Vreelandella piezotolerans: one gene and its partners. Each later gene encodes a partner of the first gene's protein in a complex. Links are inferred from orthologs where the notes say so. Each region holds a gene or a part of one and is shown in the gene's direction. Other genes may lie near its edges.

Region 1 (4,101 bases):
GTAACTCTGTCGTTTGACACCCGTCGGACGAGAGAGAACGTCAGGCTCGGCCAGAAACGGCGGGCCCGTCACTAATTAAACGTTACGCCTCAGCCTTGCAGCCTCTTTTCGTCACAAGTCGTTGCAACGCTAGGGCGCTAAGATCAACGCTGTGCCGATACCGGCGTTGGCGAATCGATGAATGCCAGGTGTAGGCGGTGTCAGCAGAGCCGGATGGACGTGACAGCCACCGAAACATGTTCTGCCGCCGCCACGTACTCAACGCCCTTTCGGCCGGGTCGGCACGACTGCCTTCCCGGCTTAATGCGTCAGCATAACCATGCGCCGAGCACAAGCACGCAGCACCCAGCGATTCGCCGACGCACGCTTTCAAAAGTATGTCGGCACGCCATGCTACGTGAGACAACATGAAACGGATGCTAATTAACGCGACCCAGCCTGAAGAGCTGCGGGTCGCACTGGTAGATGGACAGCGCCTTTACGATTTGGATATCGAATCCGGCGCTCGGGAACAGAAAAAAGCCAATATTTATCGGGGTAAGATCACCCGAGTAGAACCCTCTCTCGAAGCCGCGTTCGTGGACTTTGGTGCCGAGCGCCACGGTTTCCTTCCTCTGAAAGAGATCTCGCGCGAATACTTCATCAAAGACGTCTCTGGTCGCCCTAGCATCAAAGAGGTGCTAAAAGAGGGCCAGGAAGTCATCGTTCAGGTCGATAAAGAGGAACGCGGCAACAAAGGCGCAGCGCTGACCACTTTTATCAGTCTCGCGGGTCGCTTTTTGGTGTTGATGCCCAACAACCCACGCGCAGGAGGGATTTCACGCCGTATCGAGGGCGATGACCGCAGCCAGCTCAAAGATGCAATGGGTCAGCTCACCGTTCCTGATAAAATGGGACTGATCGTTCGTACGGCCGGCATCGGACGTAGCTCCGAGGAGCTACAGTGGGACTTGGATTACCTCGTTCAGGTGTGGGAGTCCATCACGACGGAAGCAGGCAAACGCTCGGCACCGTTTCTGATTTACCGTGAATCCAACGTCATCATTCGCGCCATGCGCGACTACCTGCGCCAGGATATCGGCGAGGTATTGATCGATAGCCCCGAGATTCACGCCGAGGCGCTGGCGTTCATTCGCCAGGTCATGCCCTCGTACCAACAGAAGATCAAGCTCTACGCGGACGAAGTTCCGCTCTTCTCCCGTTTCCAGATCGAGTCGCAAATCGAAACCGCCTATCAGCGGGAAGTGAAGCTGCCATCAGGCGGCTCGATCGTGATCGACCACACCGAAGCGCTGGTCTCAATCGACATCAACTCCGCCCGTGCCACGCGGGGTAGCGATATCGAGGAAACGGCACTGCAAACCAACTCGGAAGCCGCCGACGAGATCGCCCGACAGCTGCGCCTGCGGGATATTGGTGGCTTGGTCGTCATCGACTTTATCGACATGGGGCCCGCGCGCAACCAGCGTGAAGTCGAAAACCGCATGCGCGATGCCTTGAAGCTGGATCGCGCGCGGGTTCAAATCGGTCGCATTTCTCGCTTTGGTCTGATGGAAATGTCGCGCCAGCGCCTGCGCCCTTCTCTCGGCGAAACCAGCGGCGTGGTGTGCCCGCGCTGCAACGGCCAGGGCACCATTCGGGACGTACGCTCACTATCACTCTCGATCATGCGTCTAATCGAAGAAGAAGCCATGAAAGAGCGCAGCGCCCAAATACGCGCCATCTTGCCAGTGTCCGTGGCCACCTACTTGCTGAACGAAAAGCGCAGCGTGCTGGCAGACATAGAGTCACGCCAAGGGGTTCGCGTGGTCCTGCTTCCCAGCCCTGACATGGACACGCCGCATTATGATGTCCAGCGCCTGCGGGATGATCATTTAGACGAAGATGATAGCCACTCGCTCTCCAGTTTCGAGCTGTCGACCGACACCGACGTCGGCAAAGAGCCAGACCCAAGCTTTGCGCCCCCTGCGCAGCGTGCCGAAGCTGCCGTGAAGAGCGTCGTACATAACGCCCCGGCGCCTGCATCGCTACAAACCGAAGAAGCGCCTGCCAAGGTAGCCGCCGCTCCAGCGCCGACCGCCGAGCAGCCCAGCGTACTCGGCCGCTTCATTCGCGGCTTCGCCAAGCTATTGGGCGGAGACGACAGCGCTCAGCAGACGGCTAAAGAGGCAGAAGCGCCACGCAAGCAGTCCGAGCAGCCAAGCCGCCCGTCACGCAACGAGCGCCGCAGCAAACCGGCCCAGGAGCGTAGCGACAGCACGCCCAAGCAGGAACAGCGCAGCGATAACGCCAAGAACGATCAGCGCAGCAACTCAGCAGGCAACACCGGGCCACGTAGCGAGGACGTTAGCGACAAGCGCAGCGGCCCAAGCCGTACGCGTAACCGCCGCCGCCACCCCCAACAGGACGATAGCAAAGGCCAAGAGAACGCGAAAAACCCGCGTCAGCAGAGTCCTAAAGAGGCCCAGAAAGAGACGTCCAAAGAAGAGTCTGGCAAACCTCAGGAGCCTCGTCGCGACAAGCCACGGGACGGCAAACCCAAGCAGGATAAGCAAGAGGAGCGCGCACCTGCGGCGCAAGCCGACGACGGACAGCAGGATGACGGCAAGCCAAAGCGCACCCGCAACAACCCGCGTAACCGCTCGCGTAAACAGGCACTCAATCCGCAGGCGGAAGCCGAGCAGTTGAAGCTGCAAGCCGAAGCCGCAAAGGCTCCCCAAGCCACTGATGGCATGGCCGACACAGCGCCTGCTGACGTGACACCCACGGTTGAGGCCTCCACACAGACAGCCGAAGCCTCTCAGGCAACGGCCACCGAGGCACCGACTGATGCCGCGACCCTACGAAGCGATCAGGCCGACCAGACGTCCGAAGTGAGCGCTGGCGAAGGTACTGGCGGAAGCACTGGAGAGAGCACCAAAGAGAGCACTCCCACAGAGCGCGCAGTCAACAGTGCCGACAAAGTTCGCAAACCGACGCGCCAGCGTCGTCAATCCAAGCCGGAAGCCACCGCTCAAGAAGCAGCGGCACCGAGCAGACCGCAGCCCGAGCCCGCCTCCACGGAAGCAGCTAGCCACGCGGAGCCTGACGACGCTACTACAGAACGCGCACGCACCGCGGACGTGCAGCAAGAACCCCACGTAGAGTCGTCAGCAGTTGAGGTGCCCAAAGCCGAAGTGCCGGATGCAAGCGTTGACGATGCGAGCGATGCTCAGGCTCAGCCAACTGATCACGCAAAGGCGCCGCAGGCCACGAACGCGCCTCAAGCGCCCGCGGCCACTCCGGCAGAGACCGAGGCAAGCAGCGCTGCGCCTGACAAAGCACACGCCCAAGCGGCGAAGACCGACGTATCGGTAGCGCCAGTAGCAGACGTCGATGCCCAGCCCACGGCAGAAGCGGAGCAGGACAACGTTGACACAGCGCCCTCTGCGAAGCCTGAAGACGACGCATCGACCTCCGAGGCGGCCACGCCGGCAAGCGAACGAACTGCCGAGAAGACGCCCAGCGATGCCGTCGCCGACGAAGCGACATCAGCGACTGCCAACGCGTCCGAGCAGAAACCCGCGGCCACTGCCTCGACCGACGAGGTGTCTGCGCCAGCGCCAGCTAGCATTGCCACCGACGAAGAAGCGCCTAAACCCCGCCGTCGTCGCCGTCGTGCCCATAACGATCCGCGTGAGCTGCGCAAGCAGCAGAACGCTCAAGGTCAGAACTCGCAAGAGTAACGGCCAAGCACAAAAAACCCCGCCTCGGCGGGGTTTTTTATAGCTACTCGATGTTTTGCTTAAACCACGCGAGGCTCGGGCTCCAGCGTGACGGCAAACCGATCGTATACAGCGTTTGCCACGCTTTCAGCAAAACGCAGCAGCCCAGGACGGTCGCCTCCCCCGAAGTGCACGAGTACCAGGGCTTGACGCTCATGCACGCCGAAAGCGCCGTCACGATAGCCCTTCAAGCCACACTGATCGATCAGCCATCCTGCCGCCAGCTTGGTTTGGTGTTGAGCTTGAGGAAAGTGCGGCATCTGCGGATATGTCTGTAGAAGGCGTTGCGCTTGAGACTCGTCCACCACCGGGTTCTTGAAGAAGCTACCCGCATTGG
Region 2 (3,101 bases), 1.9 Mb from region 1 along the record:
GGCGATTTGCGCGAAAATGGTCGCCTGAGACTGCAAATATGCGTGGTCTCACCCATTCATTTTTAGGCATATTGCTTACTGGAGAGACAGATGGCATTAACCGCTGAGAAAAAGGCCGAGATCGTCAACGAATACGGCCGCGGCGATAACGATACCGGTTCCCCTGAAGTTCAGGTTGCACTGCTGAGCGCCAACATCAACGGCCTGCAGGATCACTTCAAGACCAACAAGCAGGATCACCACTCTCGTCGTGGTCTGATCCGCATGGTAAACCAGCGTCGTAAGCTGCTGGACTACCTGAAGCGTAAAGATTTCGAACGCTATCAGTCTCTGATTCAGCGTCTGGGTCTGCGCCGCTAAGTTTTTAACGGCCATGATTCGAAACGGGCAGCTCCTTGTGAGCTGCCCGTTTTTTTGTTTCTGGTAGCCGTACGGCGCCTCAACGCCTAGAATGGTGGCGAGTCAAACGACCCAAGCGAAAAGACAAGTAGCTATTAATGTTAAAGGAAGTAGCCGTGAATCCGGTCAAAAAAACGTTCCAATACGGTCGCAGCACCGTCACCCTCGAAACTGGGCGTATCGCTCGCCAAGCCACTGGTGCCGTGATGGTCACCATGGACGACACCGTCGTCCTGTGTACGGTGGTGGCGAAGAAAGACGTCAACCCAGGCCAGCCCTTCTTTCCGCTCTCGGTACACTACCAAGAGAAAACCTACGCCGTGGGTAAAATCCCCGGTGGCTTCTTCAAGCGTGAAGGCCGCCCGACGGAGAAAGAGACCCTCACGTCGCGTTTGATCGACCGCCCGATTCGCCCGCTGTTTCCGAAAGGCTTCATGAACGAAGTGCAGGTGATCTGTACCGTTCTATCCACCGACCGTAATCACGATCCGGACATCGCGGCCATGCTCGGCACCTCGGCGGCGCTGAGCATCTCAGGCGTTCCGTTCAATGGCCCGATTGGTGCCGCCCGTGTTGGCTTCAACGAAGAGCAAGGCTACTTCCTGAATCCCACCGTCGAAGAGCTGACCACCTCCGAGCTGGACATGGTGGTGGCCGGTACCGAAAACGCCGTGCTGATGGTGGAGTCCGAAGCGCAAGAACTGCTCGAAGACGAAATGCTGGGTGCCGTACTGTTTGGCCACCAGGAGATGCAGGTCGCGATCGACGCCATTAAAGAATTGACTGCCGAGGCCGGTAAGCCGCGCTGGGAGTGGCAGGCGCCGGCAGAAAACGTTGCCTTGAAAACGGCCATGGCCGACGCCTTTGAAGCCAAAGTGGGTGAGGCGTACCGCATCACCGATAAAATGCAGCGCCAAGATGCACTCGCAGCGCTGAAAGACGCGGCCGTCGAACAGTTAGCGGCCGCGGAAGGCGAAGAGGAAGCGGAAGGCAAGTTCAGCAAGGATGACGTGAAAGGCGCGTTCGCAGCGCTTGAGAAGCGTGTGGTGCGCTCCCGCGTGGTCAAGGGCGAGCCGCGCATCGATGGCCGCGACAACGTTACCGTACGTCCGCTGAACATCGACGTCGGCGTGCTGCCGAAAACTCACGGCTCGGCCATCTTCACCCGTGGTGAGACCCAGGCCATTGCGGTCGCAACACTCGGCACGCTGCGTGATTCGCAGCTCATCGAGTCGCTGGAAGGCGAGCGTAAAGACCGCTTCATGCTGCACTACAACTTCCCTCCCTACTCGGTGGGTGAAGCTGGCTTCATGGGTGGCCCAAAGCGCCGTGAAATCGGCCACGGCCGTTTGGCGCGTCGCGGTGTCCAAGCGATGCTGCCGTCTGAAGAAGAGTTCCCCTACACCATCCGTGTGGTGTCGGAAATCACCGAATCCAATGGCTCTAGCTCCATGGCGTCCGTGTGCGGCTCCTCGCTGGCGTTGATGGATGCGGGCGTTCCGTTGAAAGCCCCGGTGGCGGGTATTGCCATGGGCCTCGTCAAAGACGAAGACGGCTACGCGGTGCTGACCGATATCCTGGGTGACGAAGACCACCTGGGTGACATGGACTTCAAAGTGGCCGGTTCTGAAGAGGGCGTCACTGCCCTGCAGATGGACATCAAGATCGAGGGCATCAACGAAGAGATCATGGAGACTGCGCTGCAACAGGCCCACGATGCGCGCATCGGTATCCTGGCGCAGATGAACGCCGTGATCAGCCAGAGCCGTAACGAGGTGTCGGAAAACGCCCCCTCCATGGCGACGATCAAAATCGATCCGGACAAGATTCGCGACGTCATCGGCAAGGGCGGCGCCACCATTCGCAAGATTTGCGAAGACACCGGCGCATCGATCGATCTTGATGACGATGGCACCGTTCGCATCTACGCCGAAGACAAAGCCGCTGCCAAGAAAGCGATCGATACCGTACTGGCGATCACCGCCGAAGCGGAAATCGGCAAGCTGTACAAAGGCAAGGTCGTACGTATCGCCGACTTTGGTGCGTTCGTGAACATCATGCCGGGAACCGATGGCCTGGTGCACATCTCGCAAATCGTCCAGGAGCGCGTCAATAACGTGCGCGACTTCCTGAACGAAGGCGACGATGTCATCGTGAAGGTGTTGGATATCGACAACCGCAACCGCGTGAAGCTCTCGATCAAAGAGATCACCGAAGAAGAGAAAGCAGCGTTTGAAGCTGCCGAGGCGGACGTCGCTAGCTAACGAGCGCTCAGCGTAGGATTTACCGCCCCCGCAGCCCTTGGCTGTGGGGGCGGTGTCGTTTTGATAGGTCAGGAATGTGAGGACATAGCATGGAGCAGCAGGAATCGCCGCGTTGGTGGGCGGTGGTGGCCGTGATGATCGGCATTTTTTTGTTGGTGACCGCAGAGCAACTACCTATCGGTTTGCTCTCTCAGGTGGCAGAGTCGATGGGCGTGACCCCAGGTATGGCAGGGTTGATGGTGACGGTGCCCGGCGTCGTGGCGGCGTTTTCAGCGCCGCTGCTGCCGGTGGCGGTAGGGCGTCTCGATCGCCGTATCATGCTGACGCTGATGATGGCAGTGATGGTGCTGGGCAGCGTGCTCTCCGCCATGGCCAGCAACTTTGCCCTACTGTTGGCGGCGCGAGTGTTGGTGGGTATCAGTATCGGCGGTTTTTGGG
Region 3 (2,886 bases), 1.5 Mb from region 1 along the record:
TCAAGGCCCGCCATGACGTGCCCATCATCACCGACGTGCACGAGCCGTGGCAGGCAGCGCCTGCGGCGGAAGTCGCCGACATCATCCAACTGCCGGCCTTTTTGGCGCGCCAAACCGATCTCGTCGTAGCAATGGCGAAAACCGGTGCGGCGATCAACATCAAAAAGCCGCAGTTTTTGGCCCCGCACGAAATGCGCCATATCCTCACCAAGTTTCAGGAAGCGGGCAACGACCGCCTGATGCTATGTGAACGCGGCACCAGTTTTGGCTACAACAACCTCGTCGTGGACATGCTGGGCTTTGGCGACATGAAGCAGACCGGTTATCCGGTGTTCTTCGATGTCACCCATGCTCTGCAGCGTCCAGGTGGCCGGGCGGACAGCGCCGATGGCCGCCGTGCCCAGGTTGCCGAGCTTGCTCGCGCGGGTGTGGCAGTGGGCTTGGCCGGGCTGTTTTTGGAAGCTCATCCAGACCCCGATAACGCCAAGTGCGATGGCCCCTGCGCACTGCCACTGGACCAGCTCGAGCCGTTTCTGACCCAACTGTCACAGCTGGACGCACTGGTCAAAGGCTTCGACCCCTTGACCATCCGTTAATCGCGGCGGATATCCGTGGTATACATTGGACCTCTCATCGATTAGACCGACAACCAAAGGACACTGTCATGACCAAAATTGTTGAAATCAGTGCGCTGGAAGTGCTCGATTCGCGCGGTAACCCGACCGTTCAAGCCACCGTACGTTTGGAAAGCGGTGCCGTCGGCGTTGCCTGTGCCCCCAGCGGTGCCTCCACGGGCTCCCGCGAAGCACTCGAACTGCGTGATGGCGACAAGGCGCGCTACCTCGGTAAAGGCGTTTTAAAAGCCGTCGAGGCCGTGAATGGCAAGATTCGTGATGCGTTGTTGGGAATGGATGCGCGGGACCAGCGCGGTTTGGACAATGCCATGCTGGAGTTGGATGGCACGGATAACAAGGCGACTCTGGGAGCCAATGCGATTCTGGCGGTGTCGCTCGCGGCAGCCAAGGCGGCGGCCAATGCTAAAGGCGTGCCACTGTATGCCCATATCGCCGAGCTTTACGGCCAGCCCGGCCAGTACAGCATGCCGGTCCCGATGATGAACATTCTGAACGGCGGCGAGCACGCGGACAACAACGTGGATATTCAGGAGTTCATGGTGCAGCCGGTTGGCGCTACGAACTTCCGTGAAGGTCTGCGTATGGGCGCAGAGATCTTCCACGCCCTCAAGAAAGTGCTCTCTGCCAAAGGGCTGTCTACCTCGGTGGGTGATGAAGGCGGTTTTGCGCCAAACCTTGCATCCAACGCCGACGCGCTGGCGGTCATCAAGCAAGCCGTTGCCGATGCGGGTTACACGTTGGGGAGCGATGTCACCTTGGCCTTGGACTGTGCTTCCTCCGAATTCTATAAAGACGGCCAGTACGACCTCTCTGGCGAAGGCAAGCGCTACGACGCCGAAGGTTTTGCGGACTACCTGGCGGGCCTGTGTGCCGACTACCCCATCGTGTCTATCGAAGACGGCATGGACGAGTCCGACTGGGCCGGTTGGAAAGCCTTGACCGACAAGCTGGGCGACAAGGTGCAGCTGGTGGGGGACGACCTGTTCGTCACCAATACCAACATCCTTAAGCGTGGCATTGACGAGCAGATCGGTAACTCGATTCTGATCAAGTTCAACCAGATTGGCTCGCTCTCCGAAACTCTCGACGCGATCAAAATGGCCCAAGATGCGGGCTTTACGGCGGTCATCTCCCACCGTAGTGGTGAAACCGAAGACACCACCATTGCCGATCTGGCCGTAGGCACCTGTGCGGGACAAATCAAGACCGGGTCGCTGTGTCGCTCTGACCGTGTCGCGAAGTACAACCGCCTGCTGGTGATCGAAGCCGAGCTGGGTGATGTGAGCTACCCCGGTTTGAAAGCCATCAAAGGCCAATAGGTCAAAAATATAGCGTTCGCGTGTAAGAGATCTCTCAAAAATTTGTAAGAGATCTCTTACAAATGCCGACGACATTCGCTCGGAACCGTGTAGGAAAAAGCGAATTTTTTCACTAATCTTAATTTAATTCGTTGATATTTAAGATTTTTTGTCTGAAGGGCGAGCCGGGGAGGCTCGCTCTTTGTATTTTCTGCTGGCTTGTGAAGTTAGCCTGTTCTGCCACAATGCACACAGGACAAGGGGAGGCAAGGATGCTTCAGGCAGGATGCAACGGGATGTAAGTAGGTGCGCCGGGTGACACAGTGATGTGAGCCCTGGCAAGGACGTCACCTAAGGAGGTTGACACAGGGAGTGGTCAGAGGAAGTGCTTGGAGCGGGCGGCCTACGGGCCGCCTTTTTTTGTGCAGGCCATTTACGCAATCATGAACGTCTTCCATCCGACCACAAAAAAACCAGCGTAAACGCTGGTTTTTTGCGATGTGCTAACACTCTGCGCTCAACGCTCGAGTTTTTCCAGCTTACCCGTTTTGCCATCCCACTCTTCTGCATCGGGCAGAGGGTCTTTCTTCTCGGCAATATTGGGCCATACTTCGGCCAGCTCCGCGTTGATCTCGATGAAAGGCTCCTGGCCATCGGGCAGCTCATCCTCAGAGAATATCGCCTCAGCAGGACACTCTGGCTCACACAGCGCGCAGTCAATGCACTCGTCTGGGTGAATGACCAGGAAGTTGGGGCCTTCGTAGAAGCAGTCGACCGGGCAAACTTCCACACAGTCGGTGTATTTGCATTGGATGCAGTTCTCGGTAACGACAAACGTCATCTTGCTATCCCTCTTGCGAGACCGAGAAGCCTCCCGGTCGTGGTCAATCGTGAATGGTTATAAATCAGCGATTTTTTATAAGGTAAAAAAGTATGGGCGACATTCTAGTGGT

What was found.
Region 2: the proteins of rne (region 1) and pnp are in contact, whole or in part, in a cryo-EM structure (PDB 9QH0), measured with the Escherichia coli proteins. The link is inferred for Vreelandella piezotolerans from one-to-one orthologs.
Region 3: the proteins of rne (region 1) and eno are in contact, whole or in part, in a solved structure (PDB 2FYM), measured with the Escherichia coli proteins. The link is inferred for Vreelandella piezotolerans from one-to-one orthologs.

The regions. Positions count from the first base shown.
Region 1 is NZ_CP048602.1:2,272,905-2,277,005, forward strand. What follows is about bases 15-3,925. They hold rne (ribonuclease E), read left to right. Parts: upstream 15-407; coding sequence 408-3,725; downstream 3,726-3,925. Other genes in these bases: murB (UDP-N-acetylmuramate dehydrogenase), read right to left, coding at 3,785-3,925. Also shown: more of murB, read right to left, coding at 3,926-4,101. UniProt on the Escherichia coli protein: Endoribonuclease that plays a central role in RNA processing and decay. Required for the maturation of 5S and 16S rRNAs and the majority of tRNAs. Also involved in the degradation of most mRNAs.
Region 2 is NZ_CP048602.1:375,726-378,826, forward strand. Bases 170-3,080 are described here. They hold pnp (polyribonucleotide nucleotidyltransferase), read left to right. Parts: upstream 170-497; coding sequence 498-2,663; downstream 2,664-3,080. Other genes in these bases: rpsO (30S ribosomal protein S15), read left to right, coding at 170-360; GYM47_RS01790 (MFS transporter), read left to right, coding at 2,753-3,080. Also shown: more of rpsO, read left to right, coding at 91-169; more of GYM47_RS01790, read left to right, coding at 3,081-3,101. UniProt on the Escherichia coli protein: Involved in mRNA degradation. Catalyzes the phosphorolysis of single-stranded polyribonucleotides processively in the 3'- to 5'-direction. Also involved, along with RNase II, in tRNA processing.
Region 3 is NZ_CP048602.1:789,086-791,971, forward strand. Bases 1-2,809 are described here. They hold eno (phosphopyruvate hydratase), read left to right. Parts: upstream 1-664; coding sequence 665-1,954; downstream 1,955-2,809. Other genes in these bases: kdsA (3-deoxy-8-phosphooctulonate synthase), read left to right, coding at 1-596; fdxA (ferredoxin FdxA), read right to left, coding at 2,451-2,774. UniProt on the Escherichia coli protein: Catalyzes the reversible conversion of 2-phosphoglycerate (2-PG) into phosphoenolpyruvate (PEP). It is essential for the degradation of carbohydrates via glycolysis.